DNA from 2 places in the Methylomonas sp. AM2-LC genome. Region 2 is predicted to be linked to the other one. Evidence: predicted binding sites of a transcription regulator. Region 2 holds the regulator's gene; the other holds the start of a gene.
What was found. The regulator HrcA, encoded in region 2, represses chaperone genes, less so after heat shock. The targets are predictions, from matches to a motif close to TNTTAGCACTCNNNNNNNNNGAGTGCTAANA.
Positions count from the first base shown of each region.

Region 1: rpoH (RNA polymerase sigma factor RpoH) is a predicted target of HrcA. The motif match lies at 6,606-6,636, and genes of this name have one in related genera.

Region 1 covers NZ_CP157005.1:3,965,699-3,975,105, forward strand. The annotation lists gene ABH008_RS17615 (porin) at 1-239, shown strand, start outside; gene ABH008_RS17620 (sulfate ABC transporter substrate-binding protein) at 358-1,362, shown strand; gene ABH008_RS17625 (TSUP family transporter) at 1,529-2,269, opposite strand; gene ABH008_RS17630 (hypothetical protein) at 2,916-3,254, opposite strand; gene ABH008_RS17635 (restriction endonuclease) at 3,814-4,692, opposite strand; gene ABH008_RS17640 (hypothetical protein) at 4,730-4,858, shown strand; tRNA gene ABH008_RS17645 (tRNA-Leu) at 5,574-5,658, opposite strand; gene rpoH (RNA polymerase sigma factor RpoH) at 5,708-6,565, opposite strand; gene ABH008_RS17655 (glutamine--tRNA ligase/YqeY domain fusion protein) at 6,920-8,581, shown strand; gene ABH008_RS17660 (fructosamine kinase family protein) at 8,593-9,407, shown strand, end outside.
Region 2 covers NZ_CP157005.1:102,533-111,939, reverse strand. The annotation lists gene hypF (carbamoyltransferase HypF) at 1-1,119, shown strand, start outside; gene ABH008_RS00470 (AbrB/MazE/SpoVT family DNA-binding domain-containing protein) at 1,316-1,486, shown strand; gene dapB (4-hydroxy-tetrahydrodipicolinate reductase) at 1,725-2,531, opposite strand; gene dnaJ (molecular chaperone DnaJ) at 2,535-3,677, opposite strand; gene dnaK (molecular chaperone DnaK) at 3,803-5,782, opposite strand; gene grpE (nucleotide exchange factor GrpE) at 5,824-6,465, opposite strand; gene hrcA (heat-inducible transcriptional repressor HrcA) at 6,518-7,558, opposite strand; gene ABH008_RS00440 (NAD(+) kinase) at 7,873-8,757, shown strand; gene recN (DNA repair protein RecN) at 8,762-9,407, shown strand, end outside.

The DNA of each region.
Region 1 (9,407 bases), 1.1 Mb from region 2:
ATACCACCACTTTTAAATTTATTGATCCAACTAGAGGTGCCAGAGATGCAGCATCCTGGACAATAGGCTTTAACTGGTTCCTGAATCGAAATGCTTTAATTCGGGCTGATTACGAAGAAACCAATTATTTAGGTGGTGCTGGTTCGATTCTCAGCGGCACTGGTGTTAACACTAAATACGCTATTGCAAATCGTCCCACAGAACGCGTATTTGCTACTCGATTCCAATTGTCATTTTAAGCATGCAATCTATTTTTGATTACGCTCTTTTTAGTTGTCAGTTAAACAATAGATTCCATAGAAACGCGAATTACACAACTAAACAAATATAAACATTTTTTTAACTTAAGAGATTTTCATGAAAAAAAACATACTCACACTTTTGGTTGCAACCTTGCTAGGATTTTCGGCAATGACGCAAACTTTAGCAGCAGATATTAATTTGCTTAACGTATCTTACGATCCAACCCGCGAGTTATATAAAGAATATAATGAAGTATTTGCCAAATACTGGAAAACTAAAACAGGAGATACTGTTACTTTCAACCAATCCCATGGCGGCAGTGGCAAGCAAGCAAGGGCGGTAATAGATGGTTTGGAAGCCGATGTAGTGACACTGGCTCTAGCGTATGATATCGATCAGCTTTACAGTAGAGCAAAATTAATTCCAGAAAACTGGCAAAGCCAATTACCGAATAACAGTACGCCTTACACTTCTACCATTGTGTTTCTGGTACGCAAAGGCAACCCGAAAAACATTAAAGATTGGAGCGACTTGATCAAGGCAGATGTGGGCGTAGTAACTCCTAACCCAAAAACATCAGGCGGTGCGCGTTGGAACTATTTAGCTGCCTGGGCTTACGCTCTGAAGAATAACAACAATAGTGAAGATGCTGCTAAAGCATTTTTGACCAAACTGTTTAAAAATACTTCGGTGCTGGATACGGGGGCTCGTGGCTCAACGACCACATTTGCTGAACGCGGTATCGGCGATGTGTTAATCACATGGGAAAACGATGCCTATTTAGTGCTTAAAGATTTTGGTGCCGACAAATATGAAGTCATTACTCCCAGTTTCAGCATCCTAGCCGAGCCACCGGTAGCAGTGGTAGAAGATGTAGCTCGTAAGCATGGAACCACTGAAGTTGCTACCGAATATTTAAAGTATTTATATAGCAAAGAAGGTCAGGAAATTATTGCTAAAAACTTTTATCGTCCTATTGATAAAGAAATAGCGGCTAAATATACTAAACAGTTTCCAGCCATAGAATTGACCACCATTGCCCAATTAGGCGGCTGGACTGAGGTGCAAACCAAACATTTCAGTGATGATGGTGTATTTGATAAAATTTACGGTCGATAAACAATAATCGGACTATTTGCATCACTAAAAATCAACATAACTCAGCAAACAACGCTAATTTTTCTAGACATTGGCGTTGTTTGTTAACTAAGTTAAAAATTCTTGCTCCTCTGGATACAATGAGAAGCACATTAAAAAACCGTTATGCTGGTAGTACCGAGTTATGCTAAGTCAGTACTCCCCATAAGCCAAAACTAGAAACGATTACCAAACCGCCACCCACCCAGCGTTTAAATAACAATTCATTTTGGGTAATCTTATTATGTGCTTTTAACCCCAGCACATGTCCAATAGCGGCAATCGGTATCAGCATCAATGCTTCTAAAAAATGCAAATCAACCGATAAGACAATGAACGTTGTCATTTTGATACTGACCAGTACAAACCATAAGACAAACAATGTATCGCGCAATTTCTCCTTACTAACATGGCGCATATACACGGCTACCATCAATGGAGCCCCCGTCAACGATGTTCCGGCCACATAACCGCCTAAAACCAATAGCAATTTATCAACCCAATTCTGACGACTTTCTATTGCTTTATTGAACAACCAAACCAATCCATAAAACAAAGTAACTGCATAGATAAACACATTTAACCAAAATATAGGCAAATTAACCAAACCAAACACCCCAATAATAGCGGGTGGAAATATGAAAATTGACGATTTTCGCAAATAGTGCCAATCAACGTTATTCAAACGGGTTAGCAAGGTTAAACCAGAAAAAAACAATAAATGGGTGCTGATGATAGGCAACCATAACCGCGGGTCATTATGGATAAATAGCATCAATGGCAAACCTAATGCTGCACCACCAAAGCCAAGACCAGTTCGCACAAAGCCAGCCCAAACAAATATTAAGGCAACGATTAGGGTTTCGTTAAAAGAAAAATTGAGTAGCATTATTTTTATAACTGACTATATGTGATATTTAGAGCTTATTGTCTTTTTTAGGTCATTATATGGGAATGCCGCCCAATCTTGCTGAGGTATTCGCTGAAAAAACATTCTGTCTTGGCGACAGCTCTCTATTTGAATATCTATAGTATATGCAGGATACTGCTATTAATCTGCGGGCGCTGCCCGAACAGAGAGAACTCATTGATCACACAACAAGTCTGTTGGTTATTGCAGATGCGGAGATAACCGCGTCTTATAACGATCACCAATCCCGCATGATTTCATCCCAATCAAAACCCTTTTGATGAGCTAATCAGGACCAAAGAAATTTTCTTCTGGCAGTTAATGAATATGGAGCTGCTGTTGGAAAAGTGCATAGTTAATACCACGAATAAACACTATTTTGAACAATCCTCCATAACTTCGGGCTTGAATTGCTCGATAAGCGCCATTTTCAATGTTTCAACTGGAGTCGCTAAGTAATCGATTCCAACAGCATCAGCTGTGTCAATTGGTTGAGCCTATATCTCAGCTATCACTTATTGCTCAATCATTTATATATTTGCAACCATATGCGTCAAGTAAAAAACGTTAAAAATAGGCTTATATTCTTTCTGTATCAATAACCTACTACTGATAAACATCAAGATTATTTTGCTATTTCCATTATCACTATTCCTTGTTGCATTTCGTCTATTCCTTCTTGCAGATCACCTGCTTTAGCTGCCTTTAAAGCCACTTTAATTTTGTTGCTAGCTCGTTGTAGACGGATTGAGCTTCCTTTCTCGTCTTGAACTTTTAATGCCACAAGAGTTGAATTGGCTTTTTCGATGAATGCTTGGGTATCACCTTGCTTACCTGCCTCAACTGCGTTATTTGACAACGCAATCAAATTAGTAAAATTTTCGTTCAAAGGGCTACCCGCGGCAAAAGCACCCATTGATAAAATAGATAAAAGCAACGCCACTAAATAATATTTTGGTTTCATAAATTATCCCCAGATAATTGTTGATAAGATAAAGGGGGAATGCAAATGATGAGGGCTTCTAAAAGCGACTACTATGTTACTTGAAAAACGTTAACTGTATTTCTTTACATTAGTTATTCATTATTAAGCATGGATAACATCCTATTAAAGTTCGACGTTTTTCAAGTATCACGGGAGTAACCAAGTGACATTTACCTAGTTCGCTATTAAATCGTCATCATTAAACAAAAACAGATTTAACACTAACAAACTACCCGTTCATTTCCATTCTTGGTAGTAAAGTGATTTTCACTAAACTGTATTTAAAATACCAGACTTATTACTTAAGATCTGTACGCTATCACACTTACATAACTACACGTAGTTTAAAATCCAAATAAAATACAATTTGAGTTATCCAATTTATTTCCCAAGTAATGCATTGTGATACTGCTGTTCTGAAAATCGTAGCCTAAATCAATACCAATTCGTTTAATAGCCATCTCTAACGCTATCTTAGTGCATTGTAAATGCTTACGTTGCACCGCTTTTCGCGCAGGTCGTCTAGAACAGTGTTAGGCTAAATTTCCTCCGGGTCAAAAAAATCATTATCGATAATTTTTACTTCGTAATAGCTTTTAGTCTGCACACCAACATTGTACTTATGCATCAGATCAACAAGCTTAGAACCATCCACTAAGATTATTTTGTGATGTGCATCTCTGGCTTTTGCTTTTGCCTTTTCATCAAAAGTTGAAGTAGTCACAAAGATACCTTTCCGGGTATCGCCACTCATAGCTCCGATAAAATTGCGTATATCAGTTTCACGGACTTTATTTTCGCTATACCGCTTGGCTTGAATATATATTTTGTCAAGCCCAAGCTGATCTTCGTTAATAATGCCATCAATCCCGCCATCACCGGACTTGGCTGTTTCTATAAAGTCGCCATACCCCATTTTTTTAAGCAAAATCAAAATTATCTTTTCAAACGCATACGGATCAACCTCTTTAAGCTTTGAAAGTAGCTCATCTTTTACTTCTCGCTCGATCTTCTCAAACCCAGAATCAATTAAATCCTGTGGACTTGCGTTTACTACGATTGTTTGATCTGATGCAGACTTACTTTCTGGTTCATAAAAAGTAATGACATTCGATTGAATGTCATTGATAGATACATTTTCTGACTTGGTAGATTTCCCCTTCTCGGTAATCTGAACGTAGCCTCGTTGTGGATAGTGAACTAACCCGCCTTTCTTCAGATAGGACTTTCCCCAATTAATTCGATTTTCGATTAAACGATCCCCACTTTTGGTAATCACCTCCAGCAGTTCCTGTGGTAAGTTAGAATAAAAACGATCCACTACAAGCCGAACCAAATCACGACCCTTTATGATTTCACCATCTTTAAGCACTTCCAAAATTGGTAGAAAGGTTTCATTAAACTTCGGTAATTCCATTAATTTTCCGTTCTTGCAGTTTGATATGTAAAATTAAATGCATAAAGGTCTGTTGGTCCGCTATGCAACCTTTGTCAATCGGTTATTTGAACATTATACGCAAATGGGTAGTATCGAAAATGGCGAATATTTGGAACATTCCAGTTTGGCTAGAGACGGAAGTTAGGAAAAGAGACAAGGTTTGTGTTTATTGTGGGCTTGATTTTACGCCTGCCAAAGTATCCAGGAGGTCAGCAGCTAGCTGGGAGCACATCATTAACGATGCAAAAATTATCACTAGAGAAAATATTGTTCTTTGTTGTTGCGGGTGCAATGCCAGCAAGGGACAAAAGCAGCTCTCTGTATGGTTGCAATCAAAATACTGCAAAGATCGAGGTATTACCCCTGGTTCAGTCGCCCCAATAATCAAACAGGCAATCTCAAATGGTCAATAAGACGCGCATGCCGGTGTTTTTTTCGGATTCATAAGTGAAATTCTATCAATTAGAATATGCTAATAAACAAGTCTGCATATTGCTTGACTAATTCAGCATGATTTTCACCTTTTGGAATAGGTTCCAACTCTATAGGACATTGCGCCATTTTCCTTACTTACTGCCTGATCGTTAACGTTTATCATCGGCTAACTTTAAAGCCTTATTAGGATTGGGCTTAGATGCTTTGATGGTGGTATCAGATAGCGCCATTGGGGGTATCTCCTGGGGGTATATTTGGTGTTTTTGGGGGTGTTTTTTAAATATACCCCGTTTTATACCCCCAGTTTTTGCGGATGTCAACGCACCTTGGCACACATCATTGGACGAAAAAAGGCAATAAAAAACCCGCTAAGCCTAATGACTTGCGGGTTTTAATATGTTCTTGGACTTCTTAAAGCTTTTCTTTGGTACCGAGGGTCGGAATCGAACCGACACTCCTTTCGGAACCGGATTTTGAATCCGGCGCGTCTACCAGTTTCACCACCCCGGCAAAGAAAAACGGCATTATACTCTTTTTTTTAACTATGCAAAATGTTTTTTTAAGCTTCCAGCACTACTGCGTTTTTCAGTTTTTTCATGGCATTCTGTTCAAGCTGTCTGATACGCTCTGCGGATACCTTATAGCGCTCGGCCAGATCGTGCAAGGTGGCTTTTTCTTCATTTAACCAGCGGCTAGCCAAAATATCGCGACTTCTGTCGTCCAGATTAGCCATAGCCAGCATTAATTTTTCTTCCTTACTCTCTTCCCAATCAGATTTTTCCAACAAAACAGCAGGATCGGCACCGTGCTGTTCCAGATAGGCAATGGGGGCAATACTATGCTCATCGCCATTGTCATCATGAGCTGGCTCTAAGCCAACATCTTGACCATCCAAACGCATTTCCATTTCGTAAACGGTTTTAATATCGACGTTCAGGTTTTCAGCAATGGCTTCCGCATCATCTTGAGACAAATGAGTTAAGTCTTTTTTCATTTTACGCAGATTAAAAAACAGCTTGCGTTGTGCCTTAGTGGTAGCCACTTTAACAATACGCCAGTTTTTAATCACAAACTCGTGTATTTCAGCTTTAATCCAATGCACAGCAAAAGACACCAAGCGAATACCTAAATCTGGGTCGAAACGTTTTACGGCTTTCATCAAACCAATATTGCCCTCTTGAACAATGTCAGCCAAAGGTAAACCGTATCCGGCATAGCCTCTGGCAACATGTGCAACAAAACGCAAATTGGACATCACCAGTTCGCGAGCGGCATTGATATCGCCTTCGTCACGATAACGGATAGCCAGCTCTTGCTCTTTTTCTACCGTTAATTGCGGTATTTGAGCAATGAGGTTTAAATAAGCATCAAAAGTCCCGACCGATAAATTGATCGGTAAAGCCAAATTGTTATTCATAAACACCCCGTATAAGCAAAGAATTTTTAAGTTGTTAGAATTTTAGCACTCACCTGACAAGAGTGCTAATAATTTTAAAAGTTCATTTTTTGCAAACTGTGTGCTACATCAAATTATTAATCGTTTCTTAATTTCTTGCGCGAAAAAGACTGTCTATCCGCAACAAGCTTAGGAAGAACAACCTTTTTCATCATCAACCTATCATTAACAGTCTGTAATCACTTTAACGACGATTAATTTTTAGTAGGAATTACACGACACTACGATGACTACCTTTACGAAAAAGGCTTAAAGTCGTTAAAATGACCTCTATAATAAATAGAATCTCCTAAACTCAAAGCGACTCACATCATCATGTCAGCAACCGATAGCTCAGCACCATCGAATTTTATTCGCCATATTATTGCTACTGATCTGGCAAACCACAAAAATCAGGGCAAAGTGGCCACCCGCTTTCCGCCAGAACCCAATGGTTATCTGCATATTGGACACGCAAAATCAATTTGCCTTAACTTTACACTAGCCATTGAAAATCAGGGTACCTGTAATTTACGTTTTGACGATACCAACCCAGAAAAGGAAAGCATCGAGTATATGGAATCCATAGAACGCGATGTGCTATGGCTGGGTTTTACTTGGGCGGCTAAATATCATGCCTCTGATTATTTCGAACAATTATATGATTATGCCATCCAGCTGATTAAACAAGGCGATGCCTATGTAGATAGCTCTAGCCCGGAACAAATCCGTGCAGATCGCGGCACCTTAACCGAACCAGGCAAAGAAAGCCCTGACAGGCAACGTTCAATTGCCGAAAATCTGGATTTATTTACCCGCATGCGCGCAGGTGAGTTTGCGGATGGCGCTTACGTATTACGCGCCAAAATCGACATGACTTCTCCCAATGTCAATATGCGCGACCCTACTATCTATCGTATCCGCCGAGTTCATCACCAACGTACCGGTAATGATTGGTGTCTGTATCCGATGTACGATTACACGCATTGTATTTCCGATGCCTTGGAAGGCATAACCCATTCCATTTGTACGCTGGAATTTGAAGATCACAGACCTTTATACGATTGGGTACTGGATAAATTGCAAACCCCCTGTCATCCACAACAAATTGAATTTGCACGACTGCAACTGGAATACACCATAGTCAGCAAACGCAAATTACTACAATTGGTAACAGAAAAACACGTCAACGGTTGGAGCGATCCCCGCATGCCAACTATCTCAGGTTTGCGTCGGGCTGGTTTTACTCCAGAGGCGATTCGTAATTTCTGCGAACGCATCGGCGTCACCAAAAAAGACTCATGGATTGAAATGGGGGTACTGGAAAACTGTATCCGCGAAAATCTTAACGAACACGCCCCCAGAGCAATGGCAGTTTTAAAACCATTGCGTGTAGTTATCAGCAATTGGGAGACCGATAAAACTGAAACCTACCAAATTGCCAACCACCCACAAAAACCGGAACTGGGCAGCCGTGAAGTAACATTCTCCAACACTATTTTTATAGAACAGGATGATTTTGCGGAAAACCCACCCAAAGATTTTAAACGCTTAACCACGGGTAGCGAAGTGCGTTTACGCGGCTCTTACGTGATCAAGTGTGACGAAGTGATTAAAGATGCAGAAGGCAATGTCATTGCCCTGCACTGTAGTTACGATCCGGCTACACTGGGCAAAAATCCAGAAGGACGCAAGGTAAAAGGTGTTATTCACTGGGTATCGGCTGCGCATTCGTTTACGGCTGAATTACGCTTATATGATCGTTTATTCAGCCATCCTAATCCAGATACACTGGATAACTTTCTGGACGGATTGAATCCCAACTCTCTGGAAATACTGTCTGATTGCCGCCTGGAAGCTTCTTTAGCCACAGCTACACCTGATACTCGTTATCAATTCGAACGTACTGGCTATTTTTGTGTAGATTCTGAAGATAGTACGCCTGAGAAACCGGTATTTAATCGTACCGTCACATTACGCGATAGCTGGGTTAAATAAGGTAAAGCGCCATGCTGGATTTGCAAAAGCTGCTCAAGCATCTGGAACAAGAGACCGGACAGACTTTGCAACAGGCGCGTTTAAGCAGTATTGGCGGTGGGGATATTAACAGTGCCTACCAACTTCAGGCATCAGGACATAATTGGTTTATTAAAGTCAATAGTGCGCATTTACTGGATATGTTTGTTGCTGAAGCCTGCGGCTTGCAGGCTTTAGCAGACAGCCATACCTTACGCATCCCCAAAACTATCACTCACGGCAGCTTACAAAATCATGCTTATCTGGTTTTAGAGTATATAGAATTAAGCCCATTACGTGGCGCTAGCCTTAGCCGATTTGGCGAACAACTGGCACATCTGCACAAATCTACCCAAGCTTATTTTGGCTGGACACACGACAACACCATAGGCTCTACCCCGCAATCCAATCGTCAACACGCTGATTGGATAAGCTTTTGGCAACAGGAACGCTTAGCGAAACAATTACAGCTTGCTGCCGCCGATGGCTACCACGGCAGCTTACAAACACAAGGTGAAAAACTACTGGTCAAACTAGCCAGCTTTTTTACCGATTACCAACCTTATCCCTCTTTGTTACATGGTGATTTATGGGGTGGTAATGCAGCAGTAGATGCAAACGGAAATCCGGTGATATTTGATCCGGCCTGTTATTTTGGTGATCGCGAAACAGATATTGCCATGACAGAACTGTTTGGCGGTTTTGGTGCCGAATTTTATGCTGCTTATCATGCTACCCTGCCTCTGGATGCTGGTTACAAAACCCGAAAAACCCTCTATAACCTTTATCACATCCTTAACCATTTGCA
Region 2 (9,407 bases):
GGTATGGGAGGAGAATTAAAAAATACCTTTTGCCTGCTGCAAGACCAGCAAGGGATTTTATCACCCTATATCGGCGATCTGGAAAATGCCTTAACACATCAAAATTATCGGCATAAATTAGCGTTGTATCAGGATTTATTCAATTTTAAAGCACAAGTCATTGCTGTAGATCGTCATGAAGGCTATTTATCGACACAATATGGTCGGCAATGGGCAGCAGCACAGTCTCTTAAAATAGTCACCGTACAACATCATCATGCGCATATCGCCGCCTGTATGGCGGAGTATGGTTTAGCTATCGATACTCCTGCACTAGTGGGCGTAGCTTTGGATGGCCTAGGGTTGGGAGAAGATGGGCAGTTATGGGGCGGCGAGTTTTTCAAGGTAGACTATCGTCAATGTGCGCGTTTAGCAACTTTTCAGTCTATTCCTATGCTGGGTGGTACGCAGGCCATTTTGCAACCTTGGCGAAATACCTATGCCCACCTCAAACAGTATTTTGATTGGCAAACCGTAAACCAGCAATTTGCTGAACTGGACATCATGCGCTACCTTAACACGCAAGCTCTCAATGTATTTGACCGGATGCTGGAAAAACAAATAAATACACCACTAACCAGTTCCTGTGGGCGCTGGTTTGATGCCTTTGCCGCAGTGCTAGGTATTTGTTTGGATACTTGCAGTTATGAAGGCCAAGCTGCTATCAGTTTGGAAAATTTGGCAGAACCCATGTTTATTTCGCAGCGCGGTTTCGGGTATGCCTATAAAAGCAGTAGCGAAAATGATGTGTTGATATTAAGCTGGCAACCATTTTGGCTAGGTGTGCTGAACGATTTATTGGCAGGGGTAGATAAAGCCATCATCGCCGCACGTGTTCATCACGGGCTGGCGCAAGCTATTGCTCAAACTGCATTACAGCTATGTACGCAAGTTAATAGTGATATTGTTATTTTAAGCGGTGGCGTGTTTCAGAATCGTTTACTGTTGGAAGAAGTCAGTCAACTTTTACGTTTGGCAAATAAACTGCCGTTATCACCGGCTAAACTGCCTTGTAATGATGGTGGGTTGGCACTGGGGCAGGCTGTGATTGCAGCGGCTAGGCAGGAGAGTTTATGTTAACCCAATCGCGTATAGTCAGATAAATCTGTTACACATCCGCTTACTATGTCAGAGCTCAAAATTATGAAATGGTATACTAGTAAATAAGGTAGAGAGCTGTTAATCAACAGGTTAGGATTCCCGTGAAACACGCTCATCGCCGCTAATCAGCGAAGACAATGTGCGCTACAATAAATTTATTTGCGAGAATAACCACATGTCTACTTTATTCATACATGGTGATGACCACATTCCCTATAATCTCATTAATGCACTGGGCTTAAAACCTGGTGCTGAGCTAGCTTTTGAGCGTCAAGGTGACGCAATTGTTATGCGGCAGGTTAAATCAAAAAAATCTCTCGGGTTGAAGATGGCCCCCGAATTTTAGGTTATACCTGTTCAACAGTTACGCTGGAAGAAATGGATGCTGCCATTGCCAAAGGCTCGGCGCAATCGTTGTGAAGAGCCGTAGGCTGGGTTGAACAACGTGAAACCCAGCAAATGCTTTGAAATTACCGAGCTTTTTTGCAATCAAACTATCCTTTGGATTGCAATGCTTATCAGCTTTGAAGCTGGGTTTCATTATCATTTACCCCAGCAGTGCTTTGCCAAGCACTAAAATTATCTTAATCTTTCAATCCCAACACATCTTGCATATCGAACAAACCGTGTTGTTTGTCTGCTAACCACAACGCTGCTCTAACAGCGCCATTGGCAAAGGTCATCCGGCTGCTGGCTTTATGCGTAATTTCAAGACGCTCACCTTCATCCGCAAACATAACCGTATGTTCGCCTACAATATCGCCAGCACGAATAGTTGAAAAACCGATGGTTTTACGATCACGTGCGCCAGTATCACCCTCACGACCATAAATGGCACATTCCTGTAAATTACGCCCCAAAGTTGCGGCAACCACTTCGCCCATGCGCAACGCTGTTCCAGAGGGCGCATCAACTTTGTGGCGGTGATGAGCTTCTATTACTTCAATATCGGTGTACTCCCCCATCACTTTGGCAGCTATTTCCAGAAGTTTTAGGGATAAATTGACACCTACGCTCATATTAGGTGCCATAACAATAGCAATATCTTCAGCGGCAGCATTAATCACAGCTTTCTGCGCATCGTTATAACCGGTAGTGCCAATCACTATTTTTTTACCTGCTTGTTGGCAGATGTCAATAATGTGCATGGAAGGTTCGGCGCGGGTAAAATCAATCAGTACATCAAAATCATCAATAACTGACGCCAAATCATCCGTTACCTTAACTCCCAGTGTGGCTATGCCAGCCAGTTCTCCTGCATCTTTACCAATAGACAGGCTTTCAGGTCTTGAAATAGCAACAGTGAGTTGGGTTTGATCATTTAAGGCAACTGCCTTGATTAAACTTAACCCCATGCGGCCGGATACGCCGACTAATGCGATACGCTGCATGCTTTATCCTGTCAATTTATCGAAAAAGTTCTTAACGCCATCCATAAAGCTATGTTCCTGAGGGCTGTGGTGCTTACCGCCGCCAGACAGGGACTCGCCCAGTTTTTCGATTAAGGCTTTTTGTTCTTTAGTTAAATGCACAGGTGTTTCTAATTGCACCCGGCATAATAAATCCCCAGTGATACCGCCACGCACCGGTTTCACGCCTTTGCCACGTAATCTAAACAATTTGCCAGTTTGAGTTTCAGGCGGGATTTTAAGTTTAACTTTGCCATCCAGAGTCGGCACTTCCAGTTCACCACCTAAGCAAGCAGTAGGGAAACTGATGGGGACTTCGCAAAATAGATTAGCGCCGTCGCGCGTAAAAATGCTGTGATCCTTGACTTGTACTTGCACGTATAAATCGCCGGAAGGTCCGCCGTTTACGCCAGCTTCGCCTTCGCCACCCAAACGAATCCTGTCACCAGTGTCAACCCCAGCGGGTACTTTAACGGATAGTGTTTTAGTTTCCTGTATACGTCCTTGCCCGTAACATTTTGGGCATGGATCTTTAATTTGTTTGCCATTACCCCGACAAGTGGGGCAGGTTTGCTGTACAGAAAAGATACCCTGCTGCATTCTGACCTGACCGTGGCCATGACAGGTAGTACAGATAATGGGAGAACTGCCTTTTTTGGCACCACTACCGCTACATTCACCACAGGTAGTCAATACAGGCACTTTTACGGTGGCTTCGGTACCGCCTACCGCTTCTTCCAGCGTTAATTCTAGGTTATAGCGTAAGTCCGCGCCGCGCTGCACGCTGCTACGCTGCTGGCGTCCACCCGCAGCACCGCCGAAAAAATCGCCAAACATTTCGCTAAAAATATCGCCAAAACCTGCGTCGCCAGGGCCGCCGCGTCCACCACCCATGGATTGATCAACACCCGCATGACCAAACTGATCATAAGCGGCACGTTTTTTAGGATCGGATAAAATCTCGTATGCTTCCTTGATTTGCTTAAATTTCTTTTCGGCTTCATCAGGGTTGTCGTTGTTTCTATCGGGGTGAAACTTCATAGCCATACGCCGATAACTTTTCTTGATCTCGGCGTCGCTTGCGGTTTTATCGACTTCTAACAGTTTATAAAAATCTTCTTTTGCCATAACGTAGAAAACCGTTGGCGCTAACCAACGGTTACTTAATAAATAAAATTAAGAAAATGATGAGCAGTTATACACTGCTCATCCTGGCCCTGTCCACTATCGGTAAGGGTAGAATACGAATGACATTATTTTTTGTCGTCTTTAACTTCTTCAAATTCAGCGTCAACCACATTGTGATCATGCTCTGCTGTTGCATGCTCAGACGAGCTGCCACCCGCATGAGCAGCTGCATCACCTGCGCCTGCGCCATCTTTTTGAGCATAGACACGTTCCGCTAGTTTACCTGATAATTCAGTTAATACATGGGTTTTGGCTTCAATAGCCTCTTTGTCATCGCTTTTTACCACAGCTTGCAAATCTTTAATGGCTGATTCGATAGCGGCACGCTCTTCGCCTGATACCTGATCACCTAAATCTTTTAGTGATTTTTCGGTAGCATGAATCATGCCTTCTGCAGTGTTACGTGTTGTAACAAGAGCAGCAATTTTGCGGTCTTCGTCCGCATGTGCTTCAGCGTCTTTAATCATGCGTTCAACTTCGTCATCCGATAAGCCGCTAGAAGCCTTAATTACAATAGACTGTTTTTTGCCTGTGGCTTTATCTTTAGCCGATACATTCAAAATACCATTAGCATCAATATCAAAAGATACTTCAATTTGTGGAATGCCACGTGGTGCAGGTGGAATATCCTGCAAATCGAAACGACCCAGCGATTTGTTTCCAGAAGCAACTTCACGCTCACCTTGCAGCACATGAATAGTTACAGCGGTTTGGTTGTCTTCCGCAGTTGAAAATACTTGTGCGGCGTTGGTAGGTATAGTGGTGTTTTTTTCGATCAGTTTAGTCATTACGCCGCCCATGGTTTCGATACCCAGGGACAGAGGTGAAACGTCCAGCAACAACACATCTTTAACATCACCACCCAATACGCCAGCCTGAATGGCTGCACCCAAAGCCACTGCTTCGTCTGGATTAACATCTTTACGAGGCTCTTTGCCAAACAGGCTTTTAACGAAAGCTTGTACTTTAGGCATACGGCTTTGACCGCCGACTAAAATAACATCGTTAATTGCAGAAGATGAAATACCGGCGTCTTTAATCGCTTGCAGACAAGGACCTTTGGTTCTTTCAATCAATTCATCAACCAGAGATTCCAGTTTGGCACGGCTTAATTTAACATTCAAATGTTTTGGGCCGCTGGCATCTGCCGTAATATAAGGCAAATTAATATCAGTTTGCTCAGAAGAGGATAATTCGATTTTAGCTTTCTCTGCCGCTTCTTTTAAACGTTGTAATGCTAAAGGATCGTTATGTAAATCAATACCTGAGTCGCGTTTAAATTCACCCGCTAAAAAGTCAATAATACGTAAGTCAAAGTCTTCGCCGCCCAAAAAGGTATCGCCGTTAGTCGCTAATACTTCAAATTGGTGTTCGCCTTCAATTTCAGCAATTTCGATAATGGAAATATCAAATGTACCGCCGCCCAGATCGTAAACGGCAATAGTGGTATCGCCCTTGGGTTTGTCCATACCAAAAGCCAGTGCAGCAGCGGTAGGTTCGTTGATGATGCGTTTGACATCCAAACCTGCAATACGGCCAGCATCTTTGGTAGCCTGACGTTGTGAGTCATTAAAGTAAGCTGGTACAGTGATCACTGCTTCAGTGACTTCTTCGCCCAAAAACGCTTCAGCATCTTTTTTCAGCTTCATCAAAACGCGTGAAGACACTTCAGGTGGTGCCATTTTTTTACCGTGGCATTCTACCCAAGCGTCACCATTATTGGCTTCCATAATTTTATAGGGAACCATTTTAATGTCTTTTTGTACAGCCTCTTCTTTGAAGCGACGACCAATCAAACGTTTAATAGCAAACAAGGTATTTTCAGGATTGGTAACTGCCTGACGTTTTGCAGACTGACCAACCAGCACTTCGTTATCGCCGGTAAAGGCTATGATCGACGGTGTCGTTCTGGCGCCTTCACTATTTTCGATAACACGTGCTACACCGTTTTCCAGGACTGCTACGCAGGAGTTTGTTGTTCCGAGGTCAATTCCGATCATTTTAGCCATTGATGTCTCCAGACTTGAATTTGTTAAATTTGTGATTATTAAGAGTTGTTACAGATATGTGGTTGATAGTTTAATTTTCAAGCCTGCTCATCAATTTTTGCACTATCCGTTGGTTTGTCTTCAGCTTTAGCTACCACCACCAAGGCTGGGCGCAATAAGCGACCATTAATTACATAGCCCTTTTGGAATACGGTGATCACTTTGCCAGGATCAACAGTCGAACTGGGCTGCATAACCATGGCTTGATGTAATTCTGGATTAAAAACCTCACCGACAGGGTCAATGGCTTCTATGTTAAATTTGGCAAATGCCGACTCAAACTGTTTCAATGTCAATTCGCTGCCTTCACGCAGTTTAAGCACTTCTGGGTGGTCACTGTTAATAGCACGTAAACCCAATTCAAGGCTATCCATGACACTTAATAATTCTTTGGCAAATTTAGTTAAACCGTATTTGCGTTCATCATCTAAATCTTTTTGCACTCGTTTTTTCAGGTTTTCCATGTCTGCCTGAACGCGCAAGGCCTTGTCCAGATTGCCACTGGCTTGTTGTTGTGCCAGGGTCAATTCAATTTTCAGTGCTTCTACACTCAATTCCTGATTTTCCGCAGGGCTTGCAGCGGCTTCTTGTTCTTCAAATGCGGTATTGGTTTGATCAAGAACCTCGGCAATTAATTCGCTATCCGGCTTCGATTCGTGGCTTGATTGTTGATGACTCATTATAATTAACTCCGTAGTTCTAAATTTTAGCTTGGCCTTAAGGTAGGGGCTTTTATTTGGGATTCAAGGCCGCACCCAATAATTTTGCCGTGACATCGACAAAAGGAATCACTTTTTGGTAATTCATGCGGGTTGGACCTATCACTCCAAGTACCCCCACCACTTGCTCATTTACTGAATAAGAGGCAGTGACCAGACTGCAATGGTCAAAAGCACGATAGCCAGACTCTTCACCGATAAAGATCTGTACACCTTCGGCTGCCAGACACTGATCCAATAAATGAATAACACCGCGTTTGTGATTGAATGCTTCAAATAGCTGCTTGAGACAATCCATGTCGGCTAATTCTGAAAAGCCCATCAGATTGGTTTCGCCACTCAATACATAATCATCTTTGGGTTGTTGGGCAAATGTTAATTGTGCCATGTTCACGGCATCTATCATGCCCTGATTAACCAAGTGCCGATCATTGTCTAAATCCTTTAATACCATCTCGCGTATTTTGGACAAACTATGGCCTACGTAAACCGAGTTAAGGTAATTCGCTGCCTGTTGTAATTCTGCGGCACTAAATAATTTGCTGGTATGGATAATTTTATTGTGAACTTCATCCCCTTCGGTAACAAAAATCACCAATACTCGGGTGCTGGACATTGGTAGAAACTCTATCTGCCTTAACACCACCGATTCACGCCTTGGCAAGGTCACTACACCAGCCATTTGCGTGACATCGGATAATAATTTGGAAGCCTTGCCAACTACATCACTCATGTTTTCGGCGTCCACACCCAGGCTGGTTTGCAATTGGTTCAGTTCATTGGTTGCCAGTGGTTTAACCGTCAATAAATTATCAACAAACAACCGATAACCACTCACGGTAGGTACGCGGCCTGCGGAAGTGTGGGGTGAATGTATCAAGCCCATATCTTCCAGATCCGCCATAACATTGCGAATACTGGCCGGACTTAATTTTAATTGCGGATCTTTAGATAACAGCCTGGAGCCTACTGGCTGACCATCCTGAATATAACGTTCAACTAAAGTTTTTAATAGATACAGCGATCGCTCGTTTAAATCCTGATTTTTTATCACACTGACACCCGATTATGGCAATTAGCACTCTAAATACAAGAGTGCCAGAGAAAGCTATCAGTAAGTTAAATTATTGTCAATAAGATAGAAATCACAAATTAGAAAAAATACGTATTTTTTAAAAGTAATGTGAATTCAGGTGTTTCGTTAAGTGTTTTTGACTGGCAAAATTACCATTAGGCTTTAGTAAAACAAGTTTTGAGCGTTCCTTTATAATTTTGTTAAAATTAAAGTTATCCCGGCTTTGTTGTTTTATCCTCGCTAAACCACTATTTCTTTGTATAATCGCACCAACCTTTTAATCCAGCACAAATATGCTCACCACTTTCCCGCGTATTGGCATCATCGGAAAATTCGGTGACCCCGTCATAGCTCCAACCCTTAGTCAACTCTATCGGTATTTGCTAAGCCGGGGCCATCAGGTACTGGTTGATACTGAAAGTGCCGTTTTACTCAAAGAGACATCTGTTACAAATCTGGACATAGAGCAATTACCCAAACACTGTGATTTAATAATCGCGGTAGGTGGAGATGGCACGTTTTTAACTGCCGCACGGGCAGTAGCGGATGTTGAGATACCCTTGCTGGGGGTGAATTTAGGTAGAGTTGGATTTTTAACCGATATTTCACCAGAACAACTACTCAAACATCTAGAGCAAATATTACTCGGTAAGTTTAAAACCGAACAACGCCGCTTGTTGCAAGCTATGATTATCCGCGATGGTAATATTATCCATCGGCAAACAGCAGTGAATGAGGTGGTGGTACATCGCTGGGTAACACCCAGTATGATAGAAATTGTTACGACTATTGATGGTGTTTATTTAAATACGCAGCGCTCCGATGGCTTAATCGTGGCAACGCCAACCGGTTCCACCGCTTATTCTCTTTCGGCAGGCGGACCAATATTACATCCCGCCTTACATGCATTGGTGCTGGTGCCTCTTAATCCGCATACACTTTCCAACCGGCCTATCGTGGTGGATGACCGTGTGGAAATTGAAATTCGCTTTAGTCAGACCCGGCAGATCAATGCTTTGGTCACCTGCGATAATATGGAAATACCAGATGTACACATCGGTGACAAAATTGTCATTAAAACAGCTGAAAAACCGATTAGAATTTTACATCCTGAAGATCACGACTTTTTTCACATTCTAAGAAGTAAACTAAATTGGAGCGGCGGTTACCCCGTCTAATACGATGCTGGCAAACCTTAATATAATAGATTTAGCGGTAGTTGATGCTTTGGACCTTAACCTCGAGCAGGGCATGTCGGTGCTGACCGGCGAAACGGGGGCAGGTAAATCTATTTTATTAACCGCACTCGGTTTAGCGTTGGGAGACCGTGCCGATTCGGGCTATGTGCGCCCCAATTGTAAGCGTGCGGAAGTGAATATTGAATTTGAGTTGGCAGATGCGCCGCAAGCTCTACAATGGCTGTTAGATAAAGAGCTAGATGATGATCAGCAATGTTTGATTCGTCGTACTATCAGCGATGATGGCCGCTCTAAAGCTTATATCAACAATCGTCCGGTTAATTTACAGACCTTGCAAGAACTTAGCCGCTTACTGGTGGAAATTCACGGCCAGCATGCGCATTTAACCTTGCAAGATAACGAAGAGCAACGGCGGTTACTGGATGATTTTGCCAATAATCAAACCCTATTGGAGCAACTTAACAGCAGTTATCAAAATTGGAAACAGGCGCATAAAGAATTACAGCACTTAATTAAAACCAGTAGCGAGCAAACCGAACGCGAAGAATTATTACGCTATCAATTGGAAGAACTACAGCAGCTGGATCTCGATGAATACGATTTTCAGGCTATAGCCGATGAACATCATA